Regions from separate parts of the Mycolicibacterium pallens genome, predicted to be linked through region 2. Evidence: predicted binding sites of a transcription regulator. Region 2 holds the regulator's gene; each other region holds the start of a gene.
The links. Region 2 encodes LexA, which represses DNA repair genes until DNA is damaged. Its sites were predicted from a motif close to CGAACANNTGTTCG; they were not measured.
Positions count from the first base shown of each region.

Region 1: a site for LexA is predicted at 5,370-5,383, ahead of K0O64_RS14115 (HNH endonuclease signature motif containing protein). Genes of this name have one in related genera too.
Region 3: a site for LexA is predicted at 1,960-1,973, ahead of cofD (2-phospho-L-lactate transferase). Genes of this name have one in related genera too.

Region 1 is NZ_CP080333.1:2,866,577-2,873,089, forward strand. Features, by position in the region: gene K0O64_RS14085 (M24 family metallopeptidase) at 1-160, shown strand, start outside; gene K0O64_RS14090 (F420-dependent biliverdin reductase) at 157-567, opposite strand; gene K0O64_RS14095 (SDR family NAD(P)-dependent oxidoreductase) at 603-1,352, shown strand; gene cbiE (precorrin-6y C5,15-methyltransferase (decarboxylating) subunit CbiE) at 1,349-2,551, shown strand; gene cobM (precorrin-4 C(11)-methyltransferase) at 2,548-3,303, shown strand; gene K0O64_RS14110 (cobalt-precorrin-6A reductase) at 3,303-4,046, shown strand; gene K0O64_RS14115 (HNH endonuclease signature motif containing protein) at 4,022-5,365, opposite strand; gene K0O64_RS14120 (precorrin-2 C(20)-methyltransferase) at 5,484-6,513, opposite strand, start outside.
Region 2 is NZ_CP080333.1:2,331,315-2,337,827, reverse strand. Features, by position in the region: gene sthA (Si-specific NAD(P)(+) transhydrogenase) at 1-353, shown strand, start outside; gene K0O64_RS11510 (trypsin-like serine peptidase) at 358-1,137, opposite strand; gene K0O64_RS11505 (proteasome assembly chaperone family protein) at 1,355-2,329, shown strand; gene K0O64_RS11500 (alpha/beta fold hydrolase) at 2,362-3,396, shown strand; gene K0O64_RS11495 (PhzF family protein) at 3,420-4,106, shown strand; gene nrdR (transcriptional regulator NrdR) at 4,113-4,577, opposite strand; gene K0O64_RS11485 (LysM peptidoglycan-binding domain-containing protein) at 4,669-5,151, opposite strand; gene lexA (transcriptional repressor LexA) at 5,367-6,062, shown strand; gene K0O64_RS11475 (LGFP repeat-containing protein) at 6,081-6,513, opposite strand, start outside.
Region 3 is NZ_CP080333.1:1,526,134-1,532,646, forward strand. Features, by position in the region: gene K0O64_RS07420 (coenzyme F420-0:L-glutamate ligase) at 1-739, opposite strand, end outside; gene cofD (2-phospho-L-lactate transferase) at 742-1,743, opposite strand; gene K0O64_RS07430 (WhiB family transcriptional regulator) at 2,043-2,402, shown strand; gene K0O64_RS07435 (metallopeptidase family protein) at 2,447-2,869, opposite strand; gene K0O64_RS07440 (DUF3499 domain-containing protein) at 3,032-3,457, shown strand; gene K0O64_RS07445 (phosphomannomutase/phosphoglucomutase) at 3,535-4,926, shown strand; gene K0O64_RS07450 (TobH protein) at 4,923-5,999, shown strand; gene manA (mannose-6-phosphate isomerase, class I) at 6,007-6,513, shown strand, end outside.

The DNA of each region.
Region 1 (6,513 bases), 540 kb from region 2:
CGACTTGCCGCTGGCCGAGGGCATGGCGTTCTCGGTGGAGCCGGGCATCTACTTCCCGGGCCGCTGGGGCGCCCGCATCGAGGACATCGTGATCGTCACCGCTGACGGGGCGGAGCCGATCAACGCCGGCCCGCACGGGTTGACGGTGGTGCCGGTTTAGCTCTTGTGGTCGAGCAGGCCGGAGGAGCCGAGCACGCGGGTGATGTGCACCTCGATGACGACGCGCTTCGGGTTGACGCGTGGTGTGCGGTAGCGCTGGGCGTAGCGGAGTTCGGCGTCGCGGACCGCGGCCGGATCGCGGTTGACGCTGGCCTGGCCCTCCAACGACAGCCACCGGGCGCCGTCGACCTGGGACAGCACCCCCACGCCGGATCGCTCGGCGTTGATCGCCTTCTGTGAGCCGTCGCTGGTGATCACCCGGGCGATATGGGTCTTGGGATCGAAGGTGAAGCCGACCGCCACCACGTGCGGTGAGTTGTCGGCGCGCAGTGTCGTGAGCATCGCGAGGTGGCGTTCGGTGAGGAATGCCAGCGCATCGCTGGTCAGTCGGGTCGTTGAGTTCGCCATCGGGGTCCACGCTACTGCAGTGGATAATCGCAGCCGTGGATGACACGGGGGCCGGTCCGGTCGTGATTCTCGGCGGCCGCAGCGAGATCGGCGTCGAACTGGCTCAGCGGTTGGCGCCGGGAGTGACCGTGGTGCTGGCGGCGCGGCGCGCGGATCAGCTCGACGAGCAGGTCAGCGCGGTGCGGATGGCTGGAGCGACGGCGGTGCACACCGTCGAGTTCGACGCCGACGAAATGGGGTTGCATGGCCCGCTGGTCCAGCGGCTGGTGGCCGAGCACGGTCCGATCGGCACGGCAGTATTGGCCTTCGGGATCCTGGGCGATCAGACCCGCGCCGAAGCCTACGCCGCGCACGCCATTGCGGTGGTGCAGACCGACTACGTCGCACAGATCAGCCTCCTGACCCACCTGTCTTCTGCGATGCGCGCGGCCGACCGGGGAGCGCTCGTGGTGTTCTCCTCGATCGCCGGAGTGCGGGCGCGCCGCGCGAACTATGTTTACGGCTCGGCCAAAGCCGGCCTGGACGCCTTTGCGTCGGGACTGGCCGATGCACTGCACGGGACCGGGGTGCGGCTGTTGCTCGTGCGGCCGGGGTTCGTGATCGGCCGGATGACCGAGGGCATGGATCCCGCGCCGCTGTCGAGTACACCGGCGAAGGTGGCCGACGCGGCGGCCCGCGCGTTGCGCAAGGGGCGCAGCGAGGTGTGGGTGCCCGCGCCACTTCGGTTGTTGGCGTTCGCATTCCGGATGACGCCCAGGTCTGTGTGGCGGAGGTTGCCGCGATGATCACTGTGGTGGGGATCGGCGCCGACGGCATGGCAGGGCTGGCGCCGGCGTCCAGCGCCGAATTACGCCGGGCGGCAGTCATTTACGGCGCTCAGCGGCAGCTCGATCTGCTCGACGAGTCGGTCACCGCCGAGCGCCGGGAATGGGGTAAGCCGTTTCTGGGTGGACTGCAGGCAGTACGCGACTTCGACGGTGACGTGCACGTGGTGGCCAGTGGCGACCCGATGTTGCACGGGGTCGGATCCTCGCTGATTCGCCTGTGCGGCGCCGACCGGGTGCGGGTGATGCCGCATGTGTCGAGTGTGACGCTGGCGTGCGCTCGGCTCGGCTGGTCGGTGCAGGACACCGAGGTGATCAGTTTGATGACCGCACAGCCGCGGGCGGCGGTGCGCCGCGGTGGTCAGGCGGTGGTGTTGTCCAGCGGCGCACCTGACGTGCGAGCCGTGGCCATCGAGCTGCACAACCACGGCCGCGGCGATTCTGAGCTCATTGTCCTTGAGCAACTCGGCGGCGCGGCTGAACGCCGCCACGACGGCACCGCAACGAAATGGGCTGACGATCCGCCGTCTGACATAGACGACCTCCACGTGATCGCGATCCGCTATCTCCCCGAGGACCCGGTATGGCTGCTGCCCGACACCGCGTTCACCAACGACGGGCAGATCACCAAACAACCCATTCGCTTGGCGACCCTGGCGGCACTCGCGCCCAAACCAGGTGAGCGACTATGGGATGTCGGTGCCGGATCGGGCAGCATCTCGGTCGAGTGGTGCCGCGCGTGGCCCGACTGCACCGCCGTCGCGTTCGAGCGCGATGAGCATCGCCGTATGTTCGTTGGACTCAATGCGGTCTCGCATGTCGTCGATATCGAGGTGCACGGCGAAGCGCCCGAAGCATTTGGCGACACCCGGCTAAGTGACGGCGGCGTCGACGGGGTGGCCCGCCCGTCAGCCATCTTCATCGGCGGCGGCCTCACCAGCCCTGGTCTGCTGGAGGCCTGTTGGGAACACCTACCGGTCGGTGGAAGGCTCGTCGCCAACGCGGTCACCCTCGAATCCGAAGCGCTTCTTGTCCAATGGTATTCACGGCTCGGTGGTGAGCTGCGGAAATTCCAGCACTACGAGGCCGAGCCCCTGGGCGGCTTCGCCAGCTGGCGCCCTGCACGGCCCATCACCCAGTGGGTGGTGACCAAGCAGTGACCGTCTACTTCATCGGCGCCGGCCCGGGTGCGGCCGATCTGATCACCGTGCGCGGCCAGCGACTGCTGCAACAGTGCCCGGTCTGCCTGTATGCCGGCTCGATCATGCCCGACGATCTGTTGGCGCTGTGTCCCGCCGATGCCAGGGTCGTCGACACCGGCCCGCTGACACTCGAGCAGATCATCGCCGAGCTCGTCGCTGCCGATGCCGCCGGCCTGGACGTGGCGCGGTTGCACTCCGGTGATCCCGCGATCTACAGCGCGCTGGCCGAGCAGTGCCGGCACCTCGACGCACTCGGCATCGCCTACGACATCGTGCCCGGCGTCCCGGCATTCGCGGCTGCCGCCGCGGCGCTCGGCCGAGAGCTGACTGTGCCCGGGGTGGCGCAGACCGTCACGCTGAGCCGGGTGTCCACTCTGTCGACTGCGATGCCCGAGGGTGAAGACCTGATCACGCTCAGTAAGCCGGGATCGACGCTGGTGTTGCACCTGGCCGCGCACCGAATCGACGCGATTGTGCCGCAGCTCCGCGACGGTGGCTACCGCGCCGATACGCCCGTCGCGGTGGTGGCCTTCGCGAGCTGGCCACGGGAAGTGGTGCTGCGTGGCACGCTGGGCGACATCGCCGAGAAGATGCACGACGCCGGCATCACCAAGACCGCGGTGATCATCGTCGGTGATGTGCTTGCCGCCGAAGGGTTTACCGACAGTTACCTGTACTCGTCGGGCCGCACCCGCGGCAGCCAGCACTGATGCGCATCCTGCTGCTCGGCGGCACGGGGGAGGCGCGGGCGCTGGCGGCACGGTTGCACCCGGGCCAGGAGATCGTCAGTTCGCTCGCCGGCCGGGTGCCCGATCCTGCGCTGCCGGTCGGTCCGGTCCGCATCGGCGGCTTCGGCGGAGTGGACGGCCTGCGACAGTGGCTGCGCGACAACGACATCGATGCCGTCGTTGACGCCACCCACCCGTTCGCCGCCACCATGACTGCACACGCCGCGCAGGTGTGCGTTGAACTCGATCTACCGCACCTGGTACTGTCCCGCCCCGCCTGGGACGCTACCGATGCGGTGCGGGTGGCCTCCGACATCGAGGCCGCTGAGTTCGTCTCGGCGCAAGGCTTTTCACGAGTGTTCCTTACCACCGGCCGCTCCGGGGTCAAGCCGTTCACCGACAGCGACGCGTGGTTCCTGATAAGGGTCGTGACGCCGCCCGATGCGGAGGTGCTGCCGCGCAATCACGAGGTGCTGCTGTCCCGCGGGCCGTACGGCTATGACGATGAGTACACACTGTTGCGGGACAACAAGATCGACGTGCTGGTGACCAAGAACAGCGGGGGAGCGCTGACCGAGGCCAAGCTGCAAGCCGCGCATGACCTGGGCGTGACGGTGGTGATGATCGACCGGCCGCCACTGCCCGCGCGGGTGACCGCGGTGGGCAGCGTCGACGAGGCCGTCGCCTGGGTGGCACGCCTTCAGCAGAGCAGCTCCTCCGGGTGATGGAAGTAGTTCACCCGGGATTGCCCGCGATCGAGGTGCGGTGGTGGTATCCATTCGGTTCTGTTGTCCCGTCGACGTTTTCGTGTGGTCCAGCCGGCGGGCCCGGTGTTGACCATGCGGTTATCGCAGCCGCAGGCCAAGGTGAGTTCGTTGATGTCGGTGTTGCCGCCGTCGGCGAAGTCGCGGACGGCATGGTGGACTTGGGTGTGGTAAGCGGGTGCGGTGCAGTCGGGTTTCGCGCAGCCCCTGTCAATGGCGTAGAGCGCGAGCCGTTGTCCGGGAGAGGCGGTACGCCGGGTGCGCCCGTAGTAGAGCTTGATCTCTCGCGGTGACTCGAACACCGTCAAATAGGGGTGCGCACGGGCAGCCATCCGGATGACCGTCGGCATGGGCAGGTAGGTGCCACCACCGGTATGCGCCAGCCCGGCGGCAGACGTCAGCTGCTCGAGCGTGGTGGTAACGACGATGGTGACAGGCAACCCGTTGTGCTGACCGAGCTGACCCGACGAGAGCATCGCCAAACACACCGTCTTGAGTGCATCGTGGGTGCGTTGGGCGGCCGAGCGCATGTCTCTGGTGATCTGTTGTTCGCTCGGTGTGCCGTCCACGCAGGGTGTTTCATCGTCGGGGTTGCAGTAACCCGGCCCGGCGAGCTTCGCATTGGCGGCATCCAGAGCCGCCCGCAATTCCGGATCCGCCCAGCCGGAGATCCTGCTCATCCCGTCGACTTGCTGTGGCCCGACGGTGATCCCGCGTTTGCGGGCCTGGTCGCGTTCGTCGTCGAGGCTGCCGTCCTGGTTGATCATGGCCATCAGCTGATGAGCGAGTTTGCGCAGTGCTTCCGGAGTGAGCCCGCCAGCCAGGCCGCCCAGCTGAGCTTCGGCATGCTCGCGCGTTGCCCCGTCGACCGCTGCGGGGAGATGGTCCATGAAGGACCGGATCACGGCTACGTGGTCGGCGCCGATTTCTCCACGAGCTTGCGCGGCGGCAGTCGCAGGCAGGGCCGGTGAAAGCGGTTCTCCGATAAGGGATTGCCGCGGTCCCAGCTCGGCAGCGTCAGTCAGTCGGCGGGTGGCGTCGGTGCTGCTGATGCCGAGCCGGTGGGTGAGTACAGTTCGCCAGGATTTGGCGCCCACGGCGATGGGAGTGGTTTGGGATTGCAGCTGTGTCAGGACCGTGTGTTCGACCGCGGGCAGCAGCCGGCGCAGCCGCTCGACTCGTTCGAGCGCGAGCAACAGCTCGGGTGCTGCCATGTCGACCGCCGGCAACGCCGCCACCTTGTCCCAGGCGGTCAGTACGTCGTCCAGCGCGTCCAACATGTATCGAACATTAGTTCGATACCCCGACAGAATCGCCCCACTTGTGGCCAGTGTGACCACAGAGCCCAAAGAAAATTTTGAGGCTTGAAAAGCCCTGTGCGAGCGAGCGAGTCGGGCGTCAGCTCGGGTAGCGCCGGAGCGTGAACACCGTGTCGCCGTACCACTGGGTCTGCGATGACCCGACGATCAGCAGGCAGCGCATGTCCACGTCGGCCGGGTCCAGATCACCCAGGCGCACGACCGTCACCGACTCGTGCGGACCGGATACGTCCCGGCCGATCACCACCGGCGTGCCCGGCTCGCGGTGCTCGAGCAGCAGCTCGCGCATCGCGGCGACCTGCCAGGTGCGGCTCTTCGACGCCGGGTTGTAGATCGCCAGCACCAGATCCGCCTCGGCGGCGGCCGAGAGCCGCGACGCGATGATGTCCCACGGCTTGAGCCGATCCGACAGCGAGATCACCGCATAGTCGTGACCCAGCGGCGCGCCGACCCGGCTGGCGACGGCTTGGGCGGCCGTCATCGCCGGGATCACCCGCACCGGCACGTTCGGCCACTGCTTGGCTTCCTCGAGCACCGCGGTGGCCATCGCGAACACACCGGGATCGCCCGAGGAGACCACCGCGACCGCATGTCCCTGCTCGGCCAGCTCACAGGCCAGCCGCGCGCGGGCGGGTTCGTCGGTGTTGTCACTGGGATGACGACGCTGCCCGGGCCGTGTCGGCACCCGGTCCAGATACGGGCCATAGCCGATCAGGTCGGTGGCGGCGGCCAGCTCGGTGCGACTCTGCGGAGTCATCCAGTCCACGTCGCCCGGGCCCAGGCCCACCACCGTCACGCCGCCGGTGACGGGCTTCGCGCGCTCGCCACCCGGCAGGATCGCCAGGGAGAAGTACGGCACGGTCTCGTCGTCGACCTCGCCGGCCGGCAGCACCCGCTGTGCGTCGGTGCTCGCCCGCTCGACGTAGAACGCCTCGTCCAGGCGGCCTGCCATCGAAAGCGCCTCGCGCACATGCGGATACGTGCGGCCCAGCTTCATCACCACCGCGGCGTCAGCGTCGGCGAGGCGGCGGGCCAACTCGCGTACCGGCATGGTGCCGGGCAGCACTGAGAGCACCTCGTCACCGGTCACCAACGGAGTGGAGATGGCT
Region 2 (6,513 bases):
CCGAGGTGTCCTACGTCGGGGCCACCGAGGTCGAACTGACCAAGGCCGCGATCCCCTACGAGGTCGGGGTCTCCCGCTACCGCGAACTCGCCCGCGGACAGATCGCCGGCGACTCCTACGGCATGCTCAAGTTGCTGGTGTCCACCGAGGATCTCAAGGTCCTCGGCGTGCACATCTTCGGCACGGCGGCCACCGAGCTGGTGCACATCGGCCAGGCGGTGATGGGTTGCGGCGGGACCATCGAGTATCTGGTCGACGCGGTCTTCAACTACCCGACATTCTCGGAGGCCTACAAGGTCGCGGCCCTGGACGTGATGAACAAGCTGCGCGCCCTGAACCAGTTCCGCCGCTGACCGCTCAGCAGTCGCTGTCGAACGACGTCGGCGCGTCGTCGCCCGGGCCGCCTGCCTCGGCGCGGGCCAGCAGGGCGGCGGTCGCCGCGTCGAACGGCGACGAGTACGAGATGTTGTCCTGGCAGCCGCCGCCGTCGCGTCCGCCGATCACGCCGGTCACCGTCGCGCCGGCGATCCACGGGCCGCCACTGGTCCCGTCACCGAGGCCGTTGCAGCGCAGCCAGGGATAGCCCCCGTCCACGCCGGCGGTCGTGTCACAGCCCAGCGGCGGTCCGCCGTCGCCCAGCGGGTAGCCGATCACCGTGACCGGACCGGAGGGGGCCGTGCCCAGCGTCAGGGCCTGACCGGTCACGGCTTCGATGCTGCCGCCGGCGGGTCGGCTGACCCGCGCGACGGCGTAGTCGGCCTTGGGGTCCTGGGTGGCGACCCAACGGGGGTCGAGGTACACGGTGTCGACGGTCCAGACAGCACCGGGAGCGGCGCTCTGGTCGAATCCCGGCACGAACGTGGTGGGCAGGCCGGCAGCCAAGCAGTGCGCGGCGGTCAGAATCAGGTCCTGGCTGGTGGAGTGGATCACCGAGGCGGTACAGGTGTGGGTATCGGTGCCGCCGAGGAACAGGGCGCCCACGGCGGGGCGGGGCGCCACCGGCCGGGCGTCGGTGACCACCGATTGCGCCGCACTGGGCTCCTCGGCGGCTTTGGCCCGCGGTTCGGCCGTCGAACGGCAGCCGGCGACCAGAACCGCGGCCAAGGCCAGGTTCAGTGCCACCGATGCAGTTCGCATGGCTCGATCATGCCCGATTGGGGCGTTGCGGACCTGCCTCGAGGATTGACACCGGGGAACGGCGGGCACGCCACCTGCGTTGTGCAACACGGGCGCAATGACAGCGCTCACCCGAATCTGTGCCCGATGTCGCCGGCCCAGCGGATCCTGCGAGACACTGGTTGTCACGGTAGAAGGGGACGACGACGTTCCCGGGCACCGCGAGGAGGCGGAGACGATGACTGACGAGCAGGGACAGCAGTACCAACCCGAGCAGACCGGAATGTACGAACTGGAGTTTCCGGCGCCGCAGCTGTCCGCGCCCGACGGGCGCGGACCGGTGATGATTCATGCTCTTGAGGGGTTTTCCGACGCCGGCCACGCCATTCGCCTGGCTGCTGATCACCTCAAGGCCAAGCTCGACACCGAGCTGGTGGCCTCCTTCGCCATCGACGAGCTGCTCGACTATCGGTCGCGCCGGCCGCTGATGACGTTCAAGACCGACCACTTCACCGACTACGACGATCCGCAGCTGAACCTGTACGCCCTGCGGGACAGTCTGGGCACACCGTTCCTGCTGCTGGCCGGGCTGGAGCCGGACCTGAAGTGGGAGCGGTTCGTCACCGCCGTCCGCCTGCTGGCCGAGCGTCTCGGGGTGCGCCAGACCATCGGGCTCGGCACGATTCCGATGGCGGTCCCCCACACCCGGCCGGTGACGATGACCGCGCACTCCAACAACCGCGAGCTGATCACCGACTTCACCCCGTGGGTCGGCGAGGTGCAGGTGCCGGGCAGCGTGTCCAACCTGCTGGAGTACCGGATGGCCCAGCACGGCCATGAAGTCATCGGCTTCACCGTTCACGTGCCGCACTACCTGGCCCAGACCGACTTCCCGCCGGCCGCTGAGGCACTGCTGGAACAGGTCGCCAAACTGACTTCGCTGCAGGTACCGCTGCGCGCCCTGACCGATGCCGGCGAAGGTATCCGCACCAAGATCGACGAGCAGGTCGAGGCCTCGCCGGAGGTCGCTCAAGTGGTGACGGCCCTGGAGCGCCAGTACGATGCTTTCGTTGCCGCTCAAGAGAACCGGTCGCTGCTGGCGCACGACGAGGAACTCCCCAGTGGCGACGAGTTGGGCGCGGAATTCGAGAAATTCCTCGCTCAGCACGCCGAGGACTTCAAAGACGGTTTCAACGACACCGGCGAAACCTGACGAAGCCCACCGCACCGATGATGGGGTTGGCCATGACGCAACAGAAGTCTCAGCGAAAGCCCAATCTGCAACCGGTGCGGGACGTGACACCCACACTGCACTTCCGGACCATTCACGGTTACCGGCGGGCGTTCCGGGTGGCGGGCTCCGGTCCGGCGCTGCTGTTGATCCACGGGATCGGTGACAACTCGACGACCTGGCATTCGGTGCACAGCACGCTTGCCCAGCGGTTCACCGTGATCGCCCCGGACCTGCTCGGGCACGGACAATCCGACAAGCCGCGGGCCGACTACTCGGTGGCGGCCTACGCGAACGGCATGCGCGATCTGCTCAGCGTCCTCGATCTCGACAAGGTCACCGTGGTCGGGCATTCGCTCGGCGGTGGGGTGGCGATGCAATTCGCTTACCAGTTCCCGCAATTGGTCGAGAGGCTGATCCTGGTCAGTGCCGGCGGCGTGACCAAGGAAGTCAATGTCGCACTGCGGGCGGCCTCGCTACCGATGGGCGGTGAGGCGTTGGCGCTGCTGCGGCTGCCGATGGTGCTGCCCGCGTTGCAGGTTGCCGGCCGTGTCCTGGGCAGCGTGTTCGGCTCGACGGGTCTGGGTCGCGACCTGCCCGACGCGCTGCGCATCCTGGCCGACCTGCCCGAGCCGACCGCATCGTCGGCGTTCACCCGCACGCTGCGCTCGGTGGTGGACTGGCGCGGGCAGGTGGTCACCATGCTGGACCGATGTTATTTGACCGAATCCGTTCCTGTGCAACTCATTTGGGGCGATCAAGATGCGGTGATCCCGGTCAGCCATGCACGGATGGCACATTCGGCCATGCCGGGCTCGCGGCTCGAGATCTTCGGCCGCTCCGGGCACTTCCCGTTTCACGACGACCCCGAACGCTTCGTGGAAGTCGTCGAGAAGTTCATCGATTCCACCGCTCCCGCCGAATACGACCAGGACGCCCTGCGGGACCTCCTGCGCAGCGGGCTGTCCGGGCGCGCGGTCACCGGTTCGCTGGACACCCGGGTCGCGGTGCTCGACGCGTTGGAGGCCGACGAGCGCAGCGCCACCTGACTCAGCGGTCGTACAGTCGACATATGACCGTCGACGTGACTGTGCTGCGGGTGTTCACCGATGCGGGAGGCGACTTCGGCAATCCGCTCGGCGTGGTGGACGCGGCCACCGTGCCCGCCGGTGAACGACAACGCATCGCCACCGAATTGGGTTACAGCGAAACGATATTCATCGACCTGCCGACCGATGGATCGACCACCGCGCACGCCCGCATCTTCACCCCGGCCACGGAACTGCCCTTCGCCGGGCATCCCACGGTCGGTGCGGCCTGGTGGTTGCGCGACCGTGGCACGCCGATCCGCACCCTTCAGGTGCCGGCGGGCATCGTCGGAGTCAGCTACGACGACGACCGCACCGCGATCCGCGCTCGCGCGGAATGGTCACCCGAATTCGCCATTCACGATCTGCGTTCGGTGGACGAGGTGTTGGGCGCCGATCCAGACGACTACTCCGATGACGCCGAGCATTACATCTGGGCGTGGGTGGATCGCGATGGAGGACACATCCGGTCGCGGATGTTCGCCTCCGACCTCGGCGTTCCCGAGGATGAGGCGACAGGCTCGGCGGCGGCGCGGATCACCGATTACCTCAGTCGCGACCTGACCATCACACAGGGCAAGGGCTCGCAGATCTATACAACATGGGATCCGGAGGGATGGGTGCTGATCGCTGGCCGCGTGGTCAGTGACGGTGTGCGACAGCTGGATTGAGAAGGTTCAGCCGGAGGTGCCGACGGCGCGATGGGCGCGCAGCGCCTCGATCTCGCGCTCGAAGTCCTCAGCGGAGCTGAACGAGCGGTACACCGACGCGAACCTCAGATAGGCGACTTCGTCGAGTTCGCGAAGCGGCCCAAGAATGGCCAGGCCGACCTCATGGCTGGGGATCTCCGGGGAACCGGCCGCCCGCACGGTGTCCTCGACCTGCTGAGCGAGCAGATTAAGTGCGTCGTCGTCGACGTCGCGGCCCTGACAGGCTCGGCGCACGCCGCTGATGACCTTTTCTCGGCTGAACGGTTCGGTGACGCCGCTGCGCTTCACGACCGCGAGCACTGCGGTTTCCACGGTGGTGAATCGCCGGCCGCATTCGGGGCAGGACCGGCGCCGCCGGATGGCCTGACCTTCGTCGGTCTCGCGGGAGTCGACGACGCGGGAGTCCGGGTTGCGACAGAACGGACAGTGCATGACCGCTCCTTCGCTCCGCCGTGGTCCGATGATTCGAACCACTGAGAGCCTACCTGCGCCGTCTGTCGAGCGGCCACGGCCAGCACGGTGGTCAGCCGATCGGCGCGATGAGCGTCTGCCCGGCGTCCAGTGACGCCGACTCGAGCTTGTTCAGGTCGCGGATGCGTTGCATAACCTGTCCGGCGGGCGCATCCGGTGCGACCCGCCCGGCCAGCTGCTGCAGCGTCTCCCCTGCCTGCACCTGAACGACGGCGAGCTGGTCGGGCATCTGTTCGCTGGCCGCCGGCGAGCCACTGAAGTGGCCGACCATGCCGAGCCACAGCGTGATCAGCGCGGCCACCCCGGCCAGCGCGATCGTCACAGCGGTGCTGACCGGCCTGCGCGTGTGCGGAGCCCGGGAGAAGGCGACACCGGTGCCGCGGTACTGGATCGGCGCGATCGCCGGCCGGGCCGGGTGCGGCCGGTAGGCGCGAGGTCCTGCCGGACGGCGCCGAGCTGGGGCGACGGGCGCGCCGGACGTCCGCCGGTAAACCGGTGCCGGGATGAAAACCTGTCGATCATCGATGACTGTCATGTCTGAAGTCCTTCCCTCGAAGCCGCCGCTGTTCGCTCTTGTGTTCGAAATATACTCGATCATGCGTTCGAAAACCGAACATGTGAGCGAGCGTGTTCGAAGGATAAATCCGACCACCGACAAGTTTTGTTCCGATCACCGTCGATCCGGACCGGATCGCGACACGGTCGAACAAATGTTTGAATTTCTCGACATGCGCGACTACATTCGGCCCCATGAGCGACCGCAGTGAGACATCGGGTACCGACACAAGCCGCCGCGATAACGCCGACTCCGGGCTGACGGAGCGGCAGCGAACCATCCTCGAAGTGATCCGGGCTTCGGTCACCAGCCGCGGCTATCCCCCGAGCATCCGGGAGATCGGCGACGCCGTCGGCCTCACCTCGACATCGTCGGTGGCGCACCAGCTGCGCACCCTCGAGCGCAAGGGCTACCTGCGCCGCGACGCCAACCGACCCCGAGCCGTCGACGTCCGCGGCGCCGATGAGTCCGTCACCCCGGTGCGCACCGAGGTCGCCGGTTCGGATGCCCTGCCCGAGCCGACGTTCGTGCCGGTTCTCGGGCGCATCGCCGCCGGCGGCCCGATCCTGGCCGAGGAGGCCGTCGAGGACGTCTTCCCGCTACCGCGCGAACTGGTCGGCGAGGGTTCGCTGTTCCTGTTGAAGGTCGTCGGCGAATCCATGGTGGACGCCGCGATCTGCGACGGTGACTGGGTCGTGGTCCGTCAGCAGAACGTGGCCGACAACGGCGACATCGTCGCGGCGATGATCGACGGTGAAGCGACGGTCAAGACGTTCAAGCGTACGGGTGGTCAGGTCTGGCTGATGCCGCACAACCCGGCGTTCGACCCGATCGACGGCAACGCCGCCGCCATCCTCGGCAAGGTCGTCACCGTCATCCGCAAGGTCTAGCCGGAGGAGGCGAAAGCCTCACTCCGCCTTGTGGAATCCATTCGCCTGCGCGAGTTCCTCACTGGCGAACCACACCTCGGGCACGGTGTCGTTGTAGAGCGCAGAGTCCGGGGTGTAGTACAGCCCGGAATGCGTATTGGCCTTGACCACATAGCCTTCCGGCGCCTGATAGGGGTCAGACAGCGGAAGGTGGATCGCCGGGCGGTTGGCTGCCGCTTCGGTGTGGACATCCGACGACAACACCTCGGCGGGCGCCGTGGACGCGTCCTCTTCGTCCTCGATGTCGACCACATCGGACTCGACGATGTCGTCGGGGTCCGGCTCGACCGGCTCGGGCTCCGGCTCGAGCTCCGGTTCGGCGGCGCGACGACGCCGCGGCGTGCCGAGCTCACCCAGGTTGAGCCGCCACATCGACTGCGACTCCCCGAGGTTCACCGCTGCATGACGGCCG
Region 3 (6,513 bases), 810 kb from region 2:
AGTCGTCCTCGCCGCCGCGCAACAGTCGTGCGGCGGTGGAGCCGTCGTCCTCGAGATCGAGGCCGCGGACCACCGCAACCGGCACCGCGGTCAGCTTGCCCTTCACCAGGTCGGCGGCGGCGGCGATTTCGTCGGCGACGGCGACCTCGGTGACCACCAGTTCGTTGCCATGCCGATCGACGGCGCCGGCGTAACCGTAGAGAACCGGCAGTCCGGCCGAGCCGATCGCAGCGTCGGTCTGCCCGTTGCGCCAGGCGCGGCCCATCGTGTCGGTGACGAGTACCGCGACGTCGACGCCCAGCCGTTCGCGCAGTGCGGTGCGCAGTGCTGCGGCGCTGCCGTCGGGATCGACCGGTAACAGGGCTAATTCGGTGGACCCGACGTTGGAGCCGTCGACGCCCGCGGCCGCCTGCACGATGCCGTTGCGGTTTTCGGTGATCAGCGTCTTACCCTTGCGGGCCAGGACTCGCACCGCTTCGGTGTCGATGAGTGTGCGGCGCAGGGCATCCCGTTCCTCGGGATCCTCGGCTGCCGCGACGATGCGGCCCTCGCATTTGGACATCACCTTGCTGGTGACGACGACGATGTCGCCGTCGCGCAGCCACGGGGCCGCCGCGACCAGCGCGGCGGCCAGGTCGTCGCCGGGGCGAAACTCCGGAAGTCCGGGCACCGGCAGGATTTCGACGGGAGCCGCGGAACCATGGTCGCCGCTCGGCGGCGCCGTTGGACTTGAGCCGATCGTCACCGCTCTACTCCCGCGAGTTCGAGCCCGGCACGCACCATTTCGGCGGTGGCCGACGGATCGGACATCAGCAGAGGGATCGATTTCACGGTCAGCCCGGGGATTTCGGCGTGGTCGCCCTCGGAGATCAACCAGTAGTCGAGAATACCGGTCGCCGACCGAGCGCCGTAGTGACGGGCGACGGCTTGTGACGAGGTTTCGACGCCGATCACCGACAGGCATTCGTCGGCCATGCCGCGCAACGGCTTTCCGCCGATGATGGGGGAGTAGCCGACGACCGGGGCCGGCGTGGAGCGCAGCGCCGCACGCACGCCCGGAATCGCCAGGATTGCACCGATGCTCACCACCGGGTTGGACGGCGCCAGCATGACGACATCGGCGTCGGCGATCGCGTCGACGACACCGGGTCCGGCAGTGGCGTTTTCGGAGCCGACGAACGCGAAACTGTGCGTAGTCACCTGTGCTCGGTAGCGCACCCACCACTCCTGGAAATGAACGGCCTTGCGGTCGCCGGTGTCCGGATCGTCGATCACCACGTGGGTTTCGCACCGGTCGTCACTGGCGGGCAGCAGCGTGGCCCCCGGCGTCCATCGATGGCAGAGCGCCTCGGTCACCTGCGACAGCGGGTACCCGGCCCGCAGCATTTGGCTTCGCACCAAGTGGGTGGCCAGATCTCGGTCGCCCAACCCGAACCAATCCGGTTGCACACCGTAGGCCGCCAATTCCTCTTTCGCATGCCACGTCTCGTTGCGATGTCCCCAGCCCCGCTCGGGATCGATACCTCCACCTAAGGTGTACATACAGGTGTCGAGGTCGGGACAGATGCGCACGCCGTGCATCCACGCGTCGTCGCCGATGTTGACCACGGCGGTCAGCGCGTGATCAAGATCGCCTGTGGCTCCGGATATCTGGCCGGCGAACTGACCCAATCCGAGCAGTCGCTGCACCCCCAGCAGGAAGCGGGCGCCCCCGACGCCGCCGACCAGAACGGTGATCTTCACACCGACCGACACTAGGCGGTCGGCACTTTCGGTGACGCACGCGGTCACGATCAGGTCACTCCGAAGACACGCCGGGGCATCGACTCGCCGAATTATCCAAGGAAAATGGTATTAATTTCGGTTCATTCGCTTGCGCGAACCATCTCAGAAGTGTCTAATCACATCAGTGTCATTTCCCGGTCGGCCCAGCCGGTTTCGGTGTCTCAGACCGTGATTCGACCAGGTGTTCGAACGAGTTGGGCACACTTCAATAGTGGGCGACATGCAAATGATCTACGAAACCAGGTGAGGAGGCGGACATGTCCTATGAGCACGTAATCGGCGCGATGGGGTTGCCGCAGTCCATTCCCGGTTCGCAGACGATGGGGGTTATGGCACGCGCTCACCTGAGTTTGGTGCCAGACCCGATCATCGATGCGACCCCGGAGTCAATCGAAGAGGAAGACCAGTGGCAGGAACGTGCGCTGTGCGCGCAGACCGATCCTGAGGCGTTCTTCCCCGAAAAGGGTGGTTCCACCCGCGAGGCCAAGCGCATCTGCTTGGGCTGCGAAGTCAAAGATGCATGCCTCGAGTACGCCTTGGCGAACGACGAGCGCTTCGGCATCTGGGGCGGACTCTCCGAGCGGGAGCGTCGTCGCCTCAAGCGCGGCATCATCTAGTAACACACGGCTAGTTCGACTGGAGCGGGTCCTCGAGGCCCGCTTTAGTCGTCTTCGAGGGTCGGATCGATGACCGACGGTTCGACTCCGAGATAGGTGGCCACCTGAGCCACCAGAATGTCGTGCAGAAGATCGGTCAGATCGATCGAGTCCTTGGCCCGTCGCTCGATCGGCTTGCGGAACAGCACTATTCGAGCCCGCGTGGAGTTACCGCGGACGTCCACCCCGGCCGGAATCAACCGGGCCAATGCGATCGGCCCATCGGCCACCACTTCGGCGGGCCACTGCACACTGTCCGGGTCCTTCGGCGCAATGCGCGGGATCTCGTCGACGGCGACGTCCAGACCGGTGAGCCGTTGTTGCCACTGCCGCTCGATCGGCTCGTAGGCTTCGAGCACCGCCATGTCGAACCGTTCCGCGCGGCTGCGCCAGCCCGGGACGGTCGGCGGCAGCAGTGGCCCCCGCATCTCACGCCCGCGGCGTGACCCGGGGCTGCCGCCGGACCGGCCACCTCGCCGGGAGCTGCGGGAATCGGCCACGGATGTGATCGTAACGGTTGGGAATCGGCCGCCCGGCGGCTGCGCGTGTTGCCGAGCAACCTGTGAATGAACCGCGATAACCTCACGGGCGTGAATGTTCCTCGTCGCTGCTGCCGGCCTGGATGCCCCCACTATGCGGTGGCGACGCTGACGTTCGTCTACTCCGATTCCACAGCCGTCGTCGGCCCGCTGGCAACCTCCCGCGAACCTCACTCGTGGGATCTGTGCATCGGTCATGCCAACCGGATCACCGCCCCGCGCGGGTGGGAGCTGGTTCGCCACGCCGGCCCGTTGCCGGAGTTCCCCGACGAGGACGACCTCGTCGCGCTCGCCGACGCTGTGCGGGAAGGCCGCGAAATATCGGCGCGGGCACCGATCGCGGGTTTCTCCGATCCCAGCGGCGCCGCCCACGCGCCTGCGACCGGAACTCCGATCATGCCGTCGGCCGCGCATCGGCCCACCACCGCCGGTCGCCGTCGTGGGCACCTGCGGGTACTTCCGGACCCAGCCGACTGACGCGATAGCCGCCCTTGCAGGGAGCCCGGAACAGATAGGCTGGCGGCCAAGAGTCCCTCTCGGTCAGGAGTTCTGTCATGTCGAGGCCCGCCGACGCGGTTCGCGGAGTGATCAAGGCCTATGACGTGCGCGGGTTGGTCGGACAGGAGATCGACGACGCGTTCGTCTCCGACGTCGCCGCCGCGTTCGCCCGCCTGATCCGCGGGGAGGGCGGCGACCGCATCGCGATCGGTTACGACATGCGCAAAAGCTCACCCGCGCTGGCCGACGCGTTCGCCGATGGCGTCACCGCGCAGGGACTCGACGTCGTGCGCATCGGGCTGGCGTCCACCGACCAGCTCTACTTTGCTTCGGGCTTCCTCGGCTGCGCCGGCGCCATGTTCACAGCGAGCCATAATCCGGCCGCCTACAACGGCATCAAGTTGTGCCGCGCCGGTGCGAAACCGGTCGGTGAGGACACCGGGCTGGCAATCATCCGCGATGAGGTGATCGCCGGAGTTCCCGGCTACGACGGCCCGCGAGGGCAGCTGCGCGATCAGGATGTGCTGGCCGACTACGGCCAGTTCCTGCGTTCGCTGGTCGACATGGCCGAGCTGCGCCCGTTGCGCGTGGCGGTCGACGCCGGCAACGGCATGGCCGGGCACACCACGCCCGCGGTACTCGGCCCCATCGAGTCGCTGACCGTGCTGCCGTTGTACTTCGAACTCGACGGTTCCTTCCCCAACCACGAGGCCAATCCGCTGGAGCCGGCCAATCTGGTCGATCTGCAGAAGTTCGTGGTGGAGACCGGTGCCGATATCGGGCTGGCGTTCGACGGCGACGCCGATCGTTGTTTCGTCGTCGACGAACGGGGCGCCCCCGTTTCGCCGTCGGCGGTCACGGCGCTGGTCGCCGGTCGCGAGCTCACCCGGGAGATCGGCGCGACGGTCATCCACAACCTGATCACCTCCCGCGCGGTGCCCGAGCTGGTCGTCGAACGAGGCGGAACGCCGGTGCGTTCGCGGGTCGGGCACTCCTATATCAAGGCGCTGATGGCCGACACCGGTGCCATCTTCGGCGGCGAGCATTCGGCGCACTATTACTTCCGCGACTTCTGGGGCGCCGACTCCGGCATGCTGGCCGCCCTGCACGTGCTGGCCGCATTGGGCGAACAGGACCGGCCGCTGTCGGAACTGATGGCGAACTACCAGCGCTACGAAGCCTCCGGCGAGATCAACTTCCGGGTGGCCGACGCGCCGGCGTGCGTCGAATCGGTTCTGAATACCTTTGGCCGCCAGACTGTTTCGCTGGACCATCTGGATGGGGTGACGGTGGACCTCGGCGATGGGGCCTGGTTCAACCTGCGTACCTCCAACACCGAGCCGCTGCTGCGGCTCAACGTCGAGGCGCGCAGCGCCGAGGAGATCGACGAGATCGTCCGCCGGGTCTCCGACGAGATCGCGGCGCAGTCGAACGGGGCGGCGCCATGAGCGCCGCGCACGCCACCGTCGATCTCGACGACACCGAGGGCTTGTTGGAGGCCGACCGCGACGGATTGTTGCGGGCCGCGGCGATGGCAGGTGCTCAGGTTCGCGCCACCGCAGCCGCTGTCGACGAGGGTGAGCTGGCGCTGCTGTCCGCGGATTACCGCCCGCGCACCGTGATCTGGGTGGCCGGCCGCGGCGCGGCCGAGAGCGCGGGCACGATGCTGGCCGCCACGTTGGGCGGCGTCGCCGGCGAGCCGATTGTGGTGGCTGCCGAATCTCCGCCGTGGATAGGCCCGCTCGACGTTCTCGTCGTCGCCGGAGACGACGCCGGGGATCCGGCGCTGGTGTCCGCCGCCGCGACGGCCGTGCGGCGCGGTGCCCGCGTGGTGGTCGCGGCGCCGTACGAGGGGCCGCTGCGCGACGCCACGGCCGGCCGCACCGCGGTACTGGAGCCTCGGGTGTGGGCGCCCGACGAATTCGGGCTGAGCCGGTACCTCGCCGCCGGGTTGGCGACGTTGCAGGCCGTCGACCCGGCGCTGCAGACCGATCTGGCCACCCTGGCTGACGAGCTCGATGCCGAGGCGTTGCGCAACAGCGCCGGCCGCGAAGTGTTCACCAATCCGGCGAAAGCGTTGGCGGAGCGGATGTCTGGGCGGCAGGTGGTGCTCGCCGGTGACAATCCGGCCACCCTGGGTCTGGCCCGGCACGCCGCGGCGGTGCTGCTGCGGCTGGCCGGGCAGGCGGTCGCCGCCGCCGGGCTCTCCGACGTGCTGGTCGCATTACGCAGCGGTATCGCAAACCAATTCGGCGATCCGGCGGACGCGTTGTTCCACGACGACGAGCTCGACGGCCCGCTGGCGAAAGGCCCGCGGGTGCTGGCGTTGGCGCTCGATGACGAGCGTCCGATGCTCGCCGCGCGAGTGAGCGGATTGGATGACGTCGACCTTGTCGGCGCCGAAGACATCGGGGAGGGGGGGTCGGTTTCGGCCCCGATCGGGCGGGCGGAACAACAGCTCGCGACGCTGGCCGTTCGATTGCAGATGGCCGCGGTTTACCTCAGATTGGTGGGGGGATAACGTCGCAGTGGAATTGCTACGTGGTGCGATACGCACCTATGCATGGGGGTCTCGCACGGCCATCGCGGAATTCACCGGAAGGCCTTCGCCGACAGCACATCCGGAAGCCGAGCTGTGGCTCGGCGCCCATCCGCAAGATCCGGCCTTCCTGGAGACCCCGGACGGTGAGACCTCATTGCTCGCAGCCGTGCAATCGGATCCCGACGGCCAGCTGGGGTCCGCGGTGCGCGGGCGCTACGGCGACGTCTTGCCGTTCCTGGTGAAGGTGCTGGCCGCCGAGGAACCGCTTTCGCTTCAAGCACATCCGAGCGCCGAGCAGGCCGTCGAGGGGTACCTGCGGGAGGACCGCGTCGGCGTGCCGCTCAACTCGCCGATTCGCAACTATCGCGACCGCAACCACAAGCCCGAAATATTGGTCGCACTCAGTGAATTCGATGCGCTCGGGGGGTTTCGGCCGGTTGCGCGCACGGTTGAGCTGATGCGCGCACTGGCGGTCTCGGACCTCGACCCGTTC